DNA from 2 places in the Halopseudomonas litoralis genome. Region 1 is predicted to be linked to the other one. Evidence: riboswitches for the same ligand, from Rfam matches in the RefSeq annotation. Region 1 holds a riboswitch; the other holds the start of a gene.
What was found. A riboswitch is a leader RNA that binds a small molecule or an ion and turns the genes downstream of it on or off. The one in region 1 is predicted to bind cobalamin.
Positions count from the first base shown of each region.

Region 2: another riboswitch for cobalamin. It lies ahead of bluB (5,6-dimethylbenzimidazole synthase); the one in region 1 lies ahead of BLU11_RS02840 (TonB-dependent receptor domain-containing protein).

Region 1 covers NZ_LT629748.1:563,859-570,101, reverse strand. Annotated here, with positions in the region: gene BLU11_RS02860 (PepSY-associated TM helix domain-containing protein) at 1-557, shown strand, start outside; gene BLU11_RS02855 (hypothetical protein) at 581-745, shown strand; gene BLU11_RS02850 (2-hydroxyacid dehydrogenase) at 775-1,740, opposite strand; gene BLU11_RS02845 (2'-5' RNA ligase family protein) at 1,828-2,472, opposite strand; cobalamin riboswitch at 2,597-2,815, shown strand; gene BLU11_RS02840 (TonB-dependent receptor domain-containing protein) at 2,928-4,829, shown strand; gene BLU11_RS02835 (ABC transporter substrate-binding protein) at 4,964-5,689, shown strand; gene BLU11_RS02830 (FecCD family ABC transporter permease) at 5,677-6,243, shown strand, end outside.
Region 2 covers NZ_LT629748.1:1,121,338-1,127,580, forward strand. Annotated here, with positions in the region: gene chrA (chromate efflux transporter) at 1-581, opposite strand, end outside; gene BLU11_RS05540 (DUF2058 domain-containing protein) at 611-1,141, opposite strand; gene BLU11_RS05545 (DUF2897 family protein) at 1,195-1,371, opposite strand; tRNA gene BLU11_RS05550 (tRNA-Asp) at 1,572-1,648, shown strand; gene BLU11_RS05555 (DUF411 domain-containing protein) at 1,782-2,228, opposite strand; gene BLU11_RS05560 (heavy-metal-associated domain-containing protein) at 2,250-2,507, opposite strand; cobalamin riboswitch at 2,612-2,807, shown strand; gene bluB (5,6-dimethylbenzimidazole synthase) at 3,055-3,702, shown strand; gene cobU (bifunctional adenosylcobinamide kinase/adenosylcobinamide-phosphate guanylyltransferase) at 3,769-4,329, shown strand; gene cobT (nicotinate-nucleotide--dimethylbenzimidazole phosphoribosyltransferase) at 4,326-5,387, shown strand; gene BLU11_RS05580 (histidine phosphatase family protein) at 5,381-5,956, shown strand; gene BLU11_RS05585 (adenosylcobinamide-GDP ribazoletransferase) at 5,944-6,243, shown strand, end outside.

The sequences.
Region 1 (6,243 bases):
TAGTCACCCTGGTGTGGTTTCTGGTGGTCGGCGGCACCGGTGTGCTTAACGCCTGGGCCGATCTGATCGTCAAGGCCTGGCAGAATGATCAACTCAGCACCATGCTCGAACCCTATCAGGGCAAACAGCCGCCGCAGCAACTCGGCTCGCTGGAAGCCGCCGTACAATCGGCGCGGCGCTATCTGCCGGACATGCAGATCCAGTTTGTCGCCTTCCCGGGCACTAGCTTCTCCAGTCCCCATCACTACGGCGTGTTCATGCACGGCAACCAGGCGCTGACGGCACACCTGTCGCAACCGGTACTGATCGATGCCAGTACCTCGCAGGTTACCGACAGCCGTCCGTTGCCCTGGTACTTCACCGCTCTGCAACTATCACGGCCATTGCACTTCGGTGACTATGGCGGCAAGCCTTTGCAGATCATCTGGGCGGTACTGGATGTGATCACCATCATTCTGCTGAGCAGTGGTCTTTATCTCTGGTTGGCGAAGCGGCGCAGAAGAAAGCCCTACACCGCAAGCGCCAGTATCTCCAGCCCGGAGGCGCAACAAGGTTGATGAAAACGATAAAGAACTCTCCGATGCAGATCTGGTTCTGGCCGATCCTGTTCGGACTCATCAGCGCAGCGGGGCTGCTGGTCGCTCTGATCGGCGACGGCTGGCATGACGTTATTTCCTGGATGGCACTCGGTCTGGTCGCCGCAGCCAGTATCTGGCTGGGATTGGTTGCCAAGCGGCAATCCTGAGCGGCAACCATCGGTTCCGCTCAAGGATCTCAGCCTGCCTTCACCTGCGGGTTGACCATATGCAACGGGGGGTCTCCCAGCAGCGCCGATTCGAGATTCTGCACCGCCAGTTCGGCCATCGCGCGGCGGGTCTCGTGGGTGGCCGAGCCTATGTGGGGCACACAAACCAGATTGTTCAGCCCAAACAGCGGCGAGTCGGATAGCGGTTCCTGCTCGTATACGTCCAGCCCGGCGGCGCGGATCTGCCTCTCGCGCAATGCCTCTACCAACGCGACCTCGTCAACCACCTGGCCGCGTGCCACGTTCACCAGAATGGCACTGGACTTCATCAGACCCAGCTCGCGCTGTCCGATCAGCTTGTGGGTGCGTTCGCTGAGGGGCACCACCACACAGACAAAGTCGGACTCACCGAGCAGTCCATCGAGATCACGGAAGTCGGCACCCAACTCCTGTTCCAGCTCAGGCTTGCGGTTGTTGCTGGTGTAGAGCACCCGCATGCCGAATCCGAAGCGCCCACGTCGGGCTATCGCCGCGCCTATATTGCCCAGACCGATGATACCCAGCGTCTTGCCATGCACATCGCAGCCGAAATGATCCTGTCCCAGAGCCGCCCGCCAGTTGCCCGCGCGCAACCAGCCGTCCAGTTCGACGATCCGTCGCGCCGCGGTCAGCATCAACGTCATCGCCAGGTCGGCGGTGGTTTCGGTCAAGACATCCGGGGTATTGGTGAGCAGGATGCCGCGCTCGTTCAGATAGTCCAGATCGTAGTTGTCGTAGCCCACCGAGATGCTCGATACCACCTCAAGATCGGTCGCGGCCGCAAGCTGAGTGCGACCCAGCTGCCAGCCGGCACCAATCAAACCATGTACCGGACCCGCTGCCAGAGCATCCGGCAGCTCGGCGGCGGAAGCCAGCTGCACGACGTTGAAATGCTTTGCCAACCGCTCGACCAGGTCCGGGGCCAGACGGTTGAATACCACTACATTCTTTTTCATCGGCATGCGCCCCTGTTGAATACGGAAACCCGAGTATAACCGCTGCATTTCCCCATACTGATCTGAAAACCTGCTGCGCCAGAGGTGTCAGTCTGATTTGGTCTGACAGCGCACCTGCTGCTGGCATTCCAGCGGACTGAACATGTCATCACTGCGATAGGTAACGTATTCTAGCCGCTCCACCGGCAGCGACAGTCCATCAGGCACCGGCAATTGCGCCAGGCGCCGACGCAGGTCCTCGGCGCTGATCGACTGTCGATACAGCCCCAGAGTAATGTGCGGCACATAGGCGGCCTGGCGAATCTCGGTGCAGCTGGCGGCCAGCGTCTCGCGCCAGCGGGGCAGGTGTCCCTGCGGGTCTCCCACCGCCAGAAAGGCCGCACTGGAGAAACTGTCCAGCGCCCCTATCCGCAGATCGCACGGCGGCAGGCTCAGCCTGTCGAGATCAGCCAGCTGGCGCTGCAGTTGGGCAGGGGTAAAGTCGTCATTGTGTATCACGGCCTCCTCTTCGAAACCACAGACAAACAGCGTGATATGTGGCTGGCGCCGGGAAGGGTGCAACAAATCCGCCAAAGATGCCGTGACCCGATCAATGTAGTCGAGTATGGCCGGGCAGTTGATGGGGATCATCCAGATGGCATAACGGCTGCGGCCACAATGCCACTCAGAATAGTCGCGCAACTGGACAACGGTGGTCTCGGTAAAAGACGTGTCGGTATCGGATAGCAGCATGATCGGCAGGCGGCCAGGTGATGGCGAGGTGCTGCAGTATGCCTTTTGCCGCGGCTTTGTTCCAGCCGATGGCGGCGCCGCGCCAGCATCGCACTTGTGTTTCCCAAGTCAGGGGCATACCATTCGCCGCGCTATTCATGCAGGTGTGCCTGACATCAGGCATGAAACGGAAAGCCGGTGCGTTCCCGACTCAATCGAGAGAACAATCCCGGCACTGCCCCCGCAACGGTAATCGACCCCGATCAGCAGATCGGCGTTCGCTCAGAACCACTGTGCCACGGCATGGGAAGGTGAGCGAATGGGCGTCGAGAGTCCGGAGACCGGCCCACATGAAATATCGACTGGTGTTGCGGAGGGCATCACCGTCAAGTGCCGTGCCGGTTTTCTATTATTCCTCCCGTCCGCACTTGCTTACCTGCCCTCCTCGAAAGTCTCCGACCTTTTGAGGATTCAAAATGAAATTTTCCCGTCTTGCCCTTAGCATCGCCCTGGCTCCGAGCCTGGCACTGGCTGAGCAGCCTGTTTCCCATGAGCAGGCATTGAAATTGTCAGACACCCTTATTACTGCCAACCGCGACGTGGAACAGCGCAGCGACAGCAGCGCCGCCAGTACGGTGTTTACCCGGGCGGATATCGAGCGTTTGCAACCCTCGACCGTAGCCGACCTGCTAAAGCGTGTACCCGGTATGCAAATTGGTCAGTCTGGTGGTCGTGGCAGTGTTTCCGGTATCTATTTACGCGGTACCAAGACCGCACAGACGCTGGTTCTGATTGATGGTCAGCGTTTTAACGGCGCTGATAGCGGTGCTGCTGCACTAGAGTTTCTCAGCATCGATCAGATCGAACGTATTGAGGTGTCCAAAGGTGCCAATTCGGCCACTTACGGAGCAGATGCCATTGGTGGTGTTATTCAAGTTTTCACCCGCCGAGCCGACGGCGAGGGCGAGGGCCTGCGCCCCCGCGCTCGACTGGCCTACGGCAGTCGCGGCAGCTGGGAACGCAGCTTAGGGTTGTCGGGAGGCAATGCGGATACGCGTTTCAGCCTGAATGCCAGCTCAGAAGACACCAATGGCATCAATCGCACCGATGTCAAACAAGGCCCTGATGCCGATCATGATGCTTATCGCAACAATTCCATTAGTTTCAACCTGAATCACCGCTTCAGTGAACAGGTAGAGGCCGGATTAAGTCTACTGGATCAACGCGGAGAGACTGAATACGATCTGGGCTACCTTGGCAGCTACCCATATGATGAATTTGAACTGAAAAGCTATTCATCATTCATCAAAGCACAGCTCAATGATAACTGGAGCAGTCAACTGGAGCTGGGCCACAGTGAAAGACGGCGTTTCTTCCGTGCCGATGATTCCTCCCTGCACGATTCACTCAGCAGCTACCGCAATTCCATACATTGGCTTAACAATTTGCGCCTGTCCGAACAGCATAGCGTGACAGCGGGGGCTGAATGGTATGAGGATACGCTGCATAGCAACGCAGACTACAACGAAGATAGCCGGTGGAATCAGGCAGCCTATATTCAACATGCTTATCAGGGTCAACATGTCTCTACCGAACTGGGGCTGCGGCACGATAAGAACCAGCAGTTTGGCAGTGAGAACACCTGGCATGGGGCGTTAACCGTACCGCTCAACACAGCCAATCAACTGATACTTTCCTACAGTGAAGGCTTCAGAGCACCCACCTTTGTAGACCTCTACTATCCAGATTTTTGTGACCCTACTTACGGTTGCTCTCCCCAGGCCAACCCTGATCTCCAGCCTGAGCATTCAAAGAGTTACGAGCTGCAATGGCGGAGCCAACTGGGGAATAACGCCCATCTGGAAGCATCCCTCTACCGCACAGATATCAAAGACGCCATCGTTCTTGATTCATTCTGGATCCCACAGAATATCGCTACCGTTCGTATCAACGGCTTTGAAGCATCCCTGAATCACCACTTCATGGGCTGGCAAAGCGCAATTGGCCTGAGCATTATTGATCCGCGCGATCGTGATACGGGCAAAACCTTGAGCCGCCGCGCCAAACGCACACTGAGCTTGGATATTGATCGCCAGGTAGGCCAATACTCCTTTGGAGCAAGCTGGTTGGCGAGCAGCCATTCCTTTAGCGATGAGAATAACACTCAAAAGATGTCAGGCTACGGCGTCCTCGGTATTCGTACCAGTTGGCAAGCAACCTCTGATGTTTTATTGGGCCTGAAGGTCGACAATTTACTGGACAAGCAGTACAGTCATGCTCAGGTGGCGGATTTTTCTACCTTTCCTGCCCAGCAGAGAAACTATATGGAAGAAGGCCGTACTGGCTGGATATCTGTCACTTGGACACCTCATTTCTAACCGCGCTTATGCAGCTTTCCCGCCGCCCGCCACCAGTTGATCCCCTCCCTCCCTCCGTGCTCCAGGGTAAAAGGTGGCTGCACCGGGGACTGCTGTGCCTGGCCACAGCATTCTTTCTCGGCGGCCTTCCAGCAATGGCACTGGCCACCGAGCCACCCCAGCGCATCGTCTCCCTTGATTTGTGCATGGATTGGGCCTTGGCCCACCATGCCGATCCGGCCCGTGTGGCCGCCCTCTCCCCCTTGCATCTGCGCTATCCCATCCACTGGATCAACGGCCACTGGCCGACCCACGACGGCTCGCTGGAACAGATAGTGCGCCTGCAACCCGACCTGGTACTGGCCGGCCAATACAGCGCGTTGTTGCTCCGCGAACGTCTGCGTACCCTGGGTTATCCGGTGCAGGTGCTGCCGCTGCCCGCCACCCTGAAACAGGTGGAATCCTACGAGCGGCGCCTGCTCGAATTGATGGGTCGCAATCCGGAGCTGGCACAGCCGGCACCCGCGCTCAGCACACCACAGCCCGGCGCCAAACGCCTGCTGCTACTCGGTTCCAATGGCATAGGCACCGGGCGCGACACCTTCGAGCACCAGATCATCGAGCAGGCCGGCTGGCGCGACTACCTGACCGATTCCGGGCATATGCAACTGGACCTGGAGCAGATCGCTGCCGACCCGCCGGATGCCATCCTGTTTGCCGCGCCGGAGCATCAGGCGCTGGCCAACCGCTTTGCCGAGCACCCGGTGCTGCGCCGCAGCATTCCCGCCGATGGCTGGCTGAGCACCGACTACTGGCGCTGGCAATGTCCCGGCCCCTGGACCTGGGATCTGATAAGGCAACTCAACCAATGGCTCGACTGATCACCCCTGCTCTGTTGGCCCTGCTGCTGGTCACCACCCTGGCCTCGCTGGCAGTCGGCTCAACGTCTGTGGCGGTGCTGCCCGGGCTGTTCGACTTTCTCATCGGCCAGAACAGTCTGAACGCCATCGTCATCGGCGAAATCCGTTTGCCACGTACGCTGATTGCACTGGCAGTAGGCGCGGCATTAGGGCTCAGCGGCGCGGCTCTGCAAGGCCTGCTGCGCAACCCACTGGCCGAACCCAGCCTGACCGGAGCCAGCCAGGGCGCGGCGCTCGGGGCGGCCAGCGTATTCTACTTCGGCTTGTTCCCCAGCCTCGGCGCAGCGGCACCGGGCGTGGCTGGGTTGATCGGCGCAGCAATGGCGCTGATCCTGATGCTGGCCCTGGCCGGCTCGGCCCGCTCGCATATGGTAATCATGGCCGGTCTGGCCATCTCCACTCTCGCTGGCGCCGCCCTGGCCACCGTCCTGAACTTCGCGCCCAACCCCTATGCCATGCAGGAGCTGGTGTTCTGGTTGCTCGGCTCGGTGGCCGAGCGTGGCTTGGAGCATCTG
Region 2 (6,243 bases), 560 kb from region 1:
CGGCTGACACGTGTTGGTAGATCGTCTTGCTGTTCCTCAATGTCCGGTTTGATCAGTAATACGCCGATCAGTCCGGCCATCAGCAATACCAGAGGTTGGCTCCAGATAAAGGGCAGCATCAGTACCGCTGCCGCGCTGATGCCCATGAGAGTGACGCGCAGACGGTCAGGGCAGAGAGTGCGTGCCATGCCCCAGACGGCCTGGGCAACGACCGCCACCGCAACGATTTTCAGTCCTTGCAGCACGCCTGAACCGAGATTGCCGTAATACGTCAGTGAACTGGCAAACAGCATCAGCGCCGCCGCTGAAGGCAGGGTGAAGCCTATCCAGGCGGCCAGTGCGCCGCCGTAACCGGCACGGGAGAGTCCCAGCGCCAGACCCACCTGGCTGCTGGCGGGGCCGGGCAGAAACTGGCACAGGGCAACCACGTCGGCATAGCTGCGTTCGGACAGCCAGCGCCGGCGCACCACAAATTCGTCACGAAAATAGCCCAGATGCGCGACGGGCCCGCCGAAGGAGGTCAGGCCCAGCCGCAGAAAGATCAGGAAGACCGACCAGGGGCTGTTATCGGCAGGAAACATTTTCTGGCTTACTGGTCGTCGAGAGAGGGTTACCACATCAGATCATCGGGTACCTTGAAGTCGGCATAGGGATCATCTTCTGCTGGTTGTTCGGCTTCGACCCTGGCGATGACAACCGGCCAATGCGGCGCCCGCTCTGCGACTTTTTCGGCTACGTCCAGAGGAATGACCTCGAAGTGGCCGGACAGTCGCACGATACCCAGCGTGCCGCGGCTGAGCTTGTCGAACTGCTCTTCAGTGACGTAAATTTTCTTGACCTTATTCTTGGCAACGAATTGATAGGCCGTTTCGCCACCGCTACGGTCCAGCTTGGCCTGGGCGATCAACTGTTTGGCCTGGGCCTCACGGTCGCGACGCGCAGCTTCCTCCTGGCGTTGCAGGTTCAACTGGCGATCGCGTTCGGCTTTCTCATTACGCGCCTTTTCTACCGCAGCGGCGGTGTCATGCACCTTGTCCGGGGTGTTTTTGGCGGCTTTCTTCTTGGCACGCTGGGCCTGCTTGAGTTTCTTTTCATCAACCAGTCCGGATTTGAGCAACTGGGCTTGCAGTGAATTGACCATGCTGTGGAACTACCTGTTACGCGGCTGAAAATGTGTCGTGCATTCTAGCACCATCAGTCCTGTTGCTTCTCCCGCCTTTCCTGTGCTTCCAGTTCCGCCTGCCGTTCCTTGATACGCTCCATCTGCTCATCGCCGATGGGCATTTTGTTGGCGGTCTTGCGCAACATATACAGGCCGCCGATGACAGTTGCGAGAATGATGATGATAAAAAACCAGCCGATGCCGGACATGTTCGTACTCCTTGCGTAGAGAACCTGTATCCACAGGATGGTTAATGTATCCGGGTATGGCAAATAAAGAGACAGGCAAGTGAGGGCGGGGAGTGGAGCAGGTTTAGTGTACAGCTGAGGCTTGACTTAATCTGACGAAAGCTTAGAATGCGCGCCTGCTTCGATGATGGGTACGTCAGTATCGATTGTTGATCAGATGCGCAGTGGTAGTTCAGTTGGTTAGAATACCGGCCTGTCACGCCGGGGGTCGCGGGTTCGAGTCCCGTCCACTGCGCCATATCCCAAAGCCTTTGACCAGTTGCTGGTCGAAGGCTTTTTTGTTTCTGCTGTCTTGGCCGCGGAGCCCTTCCAGCAGGCGGCACCCCTCACGGGCAAGCCCGTTCCCCACAAAACCCCGGCGTAGGAGAAGCTCAGTTGCCGGGATACTCGGCGACAACTTCGATCTCACCCTTTTTGGTCAAGCCCACGACCTGATAAGGATCCTGGCGGTCACCATATTCCATGCCGGGCGAGCCCATGGGCATGCCGGGAACGGCTAAGCCCAGCAGGTCGGGGCGTGCTTGCAGGGCTATGACCTGATCAGCCGGCACGTGGCCTTCGATGAATTGGCCGTTGATCACAGCGGTATGACAGGAGCCCAGGCGCGGGGGGACGCCCAGCTCCTGTTTCACGGTTGCCATGTTGGTTTCGACATGGTCATTGACCTCGAAACCATTGCTTTCCATATGCTTGATCCAGTCCTTGCAGCAGCCGCAATTGGCGTCACGGTGGACGTCAATGGTCAGACTGTCTGCGGCCTGGGCAAAGCCGCCCAGCAGCAGGGCGCTCAACGCGACAAGGCGTAATTTCGCAGGCATGATAATCCCCTTGTATTGGTATTACTGGCAGCCGCCGCAGCAGGTGGTGTGGCCATCATGAACCGGTTTTGCAGCGCTGGCCTCTGTTGCTGGGTAACCAGCCTCATCGAGGGCATTGATCAATGCCTGGCTGTCGGCCTGGCCGCTGACCTTGACGCTGGCCTTGTCGAGATTGACTTCGACATTGTTGACGCCAGCCACGGCGTTCAGTGCCTCGGTGACGTGCTTGACGCAGGAGCTGCAGGTCATTTTCTCTACATTCAATTCGATGAAGCTCATGTCGGGTACTCCCTGGATGTTTGAACTGGGCACAGTTTCAACCTTGACATCGTGGCAGAGTCAAGCACCGTTCAGTGTTCTTTACTTCCCTGGGCAAACCCCATAATCTTGCGCCTGCTTCAGGTACCTGTCAGGCGTCGTCCGGCAGGTGAAACTGGGAAGCCGGTGCGTCTGTTACTGACCATTCCGGCGCTGCCCCCGCAACGGTAAGTAAGTGCGAGCCCCCATGGCAGCTATATCCTGGCGCCGGTTAATCCTCCACTCACAAGCCCGGAGACCGGCCTGTCGCATGTCACAGCAGTGCGGCGGGCTCTGCGGGTGTAGCTTTTTCATGTTATGTCTGAAACCGCTCCGCCAATGCTGTTCGCCGACTGCATAAGTAGCCATGCCGTACGGGTGAGTAGGACGACGGAGCACAAATGAACACCAGATATGCCTTCCCGGTATCGGCCCTGACGGCCACTGCCTGCTTTTCCCATGTTGAATTCCCTTTCCCGACTCGCCCGCTGCCAGGCGTTCTGACCACAGCTGCGGCCTCGGTTCAATCATGATCGAACGTGCCTTCTCTGCGACTGAACGGGATGCGGTCTACCGCGTGATTCGTGAGCGCCGGGATATGCGGCATTTCTCTGGTGGCACGGTTGAGCCGGAGCTACTGGGGCGCTTGTTGCAGGCAGCCCATCAGGCCCCGAATGTCGGGCTGATGCAGCCTTGGCGTTTCATCCGTATTCAGGATGCCGACCTGCGCGAACAGATTGCCCAGTTGGTTGAACAGGAGCGCCGGCGGACTGCCGAGGTGCTGGGTGAACGTAAGGCACAATTTCTCGAACTCAAGGTTGAAGGCATACGCGAGTGTGCCGAGTTGCTGGTCGCCGCATTGCCGGATGGCCGGGAGCGTCATGTGTTCGGGCGCCGCACGCTGCCGGAAATGGATCTGGCGTCCCTGGCCTGTGCAATCCAGAACCTGTGGTTGGCCGCCCGGGCGGAAGGGTTGGGGATGGGTTGGGTCTCGCTGTTTGATCCGCAGGCCCTCGGCGAGCTGCTCCGGTTACCGAGCGACGCCCGCGCTGTTGCCGTTCTTTGCCTGGGGCCGGTACATGCTTTCTATGAACGACCGATGCTGGTTGAAGAGGGCTGGGCAACTGAACGTCCGCTGAGTGAACTGCTGTTTACCAATCACTGGGGCGAGAGCTGATGCTCCGGCGCCAGATCTTGGCTTGTCCAATGCCTATAAACTACTAAAGATTTACGGGATAACTGATTGATTGAATTGATATTAGGTGGGGCGCGATCAGGCAAGAGCCGACTCGCGGAAAGCCTCGCGCTGGACTCGGGACTGGCGGTTACCTACATCGCCACCAGCCAGCCGCTGGATGAGGAAATGCGGCTGCGCATCGCCCATCACCGCCAGCGTCGACCCGCTCACTGGCAGTTGGTCGAAGAGCCGCTGGCCCTGGCCCAGGTGCTGCGCGAGCAGGCGGAGCCGGAGCGCTGTCTGCTGGTGGATTGTCTGACGCTGTGGCTGACCAACCTGTTGTTACATGAGGATGCCGAACGTCTGCAGCGGGAGCGCCAAGCACTATTGGATGTGCTCGATGAGTTGCCGGGGCGGGTGATTCTGGTCAGCAATGAAACCGGCATGGGTGTGGTGCCGCTGGGCGAACTGAGTCGCCGCTATGTGGATGAGGCCGGCTGGCTTCATCAGGCACTGGCGAGGTGCAGTGACCGCGTACAGTTCTGTGTCGCCGGATTGCCGATGCTGCTCAAGGGCGCCAAGGACAGTACGGGGACAGACGATTTGAAATTATCGGGGAATCTATGAACACAGATTGGTGGCGCAATTCGGTGGCGCAGATGCATGGCGTGTCGCTGGAGCAGGCCAGGCAGCGTCAGACCCAGTTGACCAAACCGCAGGGTGCATTGGGCCGACTGGAACAGCTGGCGGTACGGCTGGCCGGCTGGCAGGGCAGTGCCAGGCCACAGATGGACCGGGTATGGATCAGTGTATTCGCTGGTGACCATGGGGTGGCCGTGGAGGGCGTATCGACGGTGCCGCCGGCGGTCACCGGACAGATGCTGCGCAATTTCGCCGCCGGTGGCGCGGCGATCAGCGTCATGGCCCGACAGCTCGACGCGACCCTGGATCTGCGTGATCTTGGTCTGGCGGTACCGATCGAGCCGCTGCCCGGTGTGCATCATCTGGATCTGGCACCGGGCAGCGCCAATCTGCTGCACGAGCCGGCAATGAGTGAGGAGCTGTGCCGACTGGCGCTGCGGGCGGGTCGTCAGGCGGTACTGGATGCGGTGGAGCAGGGCGCGCAACTGTTCATTGCCGGGGAAATGGGCATCGGCAACACCACGCCAGCCTGCGCCATGGCCAGCCTCTTGCTGGATCAGCCGGCGGCGGCGCTGGTCGGGCCGGGCACTGGCCTGGACGCCGAAGGACTGCGCCACAAGACGCGGGTCATCGAGGCGGCGCTGCAGTTGCATCGGCCGCACTGCCAGACGGCGCTGGATGTGCTGAGTCGTCTTGGTGGGCTGGAAATCGCCGCTATCACCGGCGCCTACCTGGCAGCGGCGCAGTGCGGCATCCCGGCGCTGGTGGATGGTTATATCTGTTCCACCGCGGCGTTGTGCGCAATCCGACTGAACCCGGCCTGTCGCGAATGGATGCTGTTTGGTCATCGCGGCGCTGAGCCCGGTCATGCGCCCGTGCTCTCGGCCTTGCGGGCTGAGCCCTTGCTGGAACTGGACATGCGCCTGGGTGAAGGGACAGGAGCTGCGGCTGCGGTACCGCTGCTGCGTATGGCCTGTGCTCTGCACAATGAGATGGCGACCTTTGCCGAGGCGGCGGTGACAGCAGAGCCCGTCACATGCTGACGCTGGATCTGCTGCGCCATGGTGAAACCGAACTCGGCGGCGGGTTCCGCGGCAGCCTGGATGACCTGCTGACCCCGCTGGGCTGGCAGCAGATGCGCGAAGCGACGGTGCAGCCGGAGAAGTGGGATGCCATCGTCAGCTCGCCGTTACGCCGATGTGCCGATTTCGCCTTTGAACTGGCGCAGCAGTGTCGGGCGCCGCTGGTGGTTCTGGATGATCTCCGCGAGCTGCATTTCGGTGAATGGGAAGGGCACCATGCCAGCGAGCTGATGGTCGATCATGCTGATGATCTGGGACGTTTCTGGTCCGATCCTTATGGCTTTACGCCGCCGGGTGGCGAGCAGCTGGCGTTGTTCGAGCAACGCGTGCTGCGCGTGATCGAGGAGCTGTACCAGCGTCGCGCCGGTGAGCACCTGCTGGTGGTCACCCATGGCGGGGTGATGCGTCTGCTGCTGGCCCGGGCCCGCCGTCTGGCGCGCGAGGGGCTGCTGCAGGTGGAAGTTGGCCATGGCCAGCGACTGCGTATCCAGGTTAAGAGTGCCGGGAGGCTGAGCGAATGCCTTTATTGATCGCGTTGCAGTTTCTGACTCGCTTGCCGATCCGTTTGGTGAGAGTACCCTGCGCCGAGGAAAACGGTCGTTCGCTGCTCTGGTATCCCTTGGTGGGGTTGCTGCTCGGGGTGGCTCTGCTGCTGGCTCAATGGCTGCTGGGGGGCATATCGCCACTGCTTCAGGCTGCGCTGTTGCTGGCGCTATGGGTATGGTTCAGCGGCGGGCTGCATCTGGACGGGCTGGCTGATACCGCTGATTCCTGGGTCGGTGGCTATGGTGATCGTGAACGCACTCTGGCGATCATG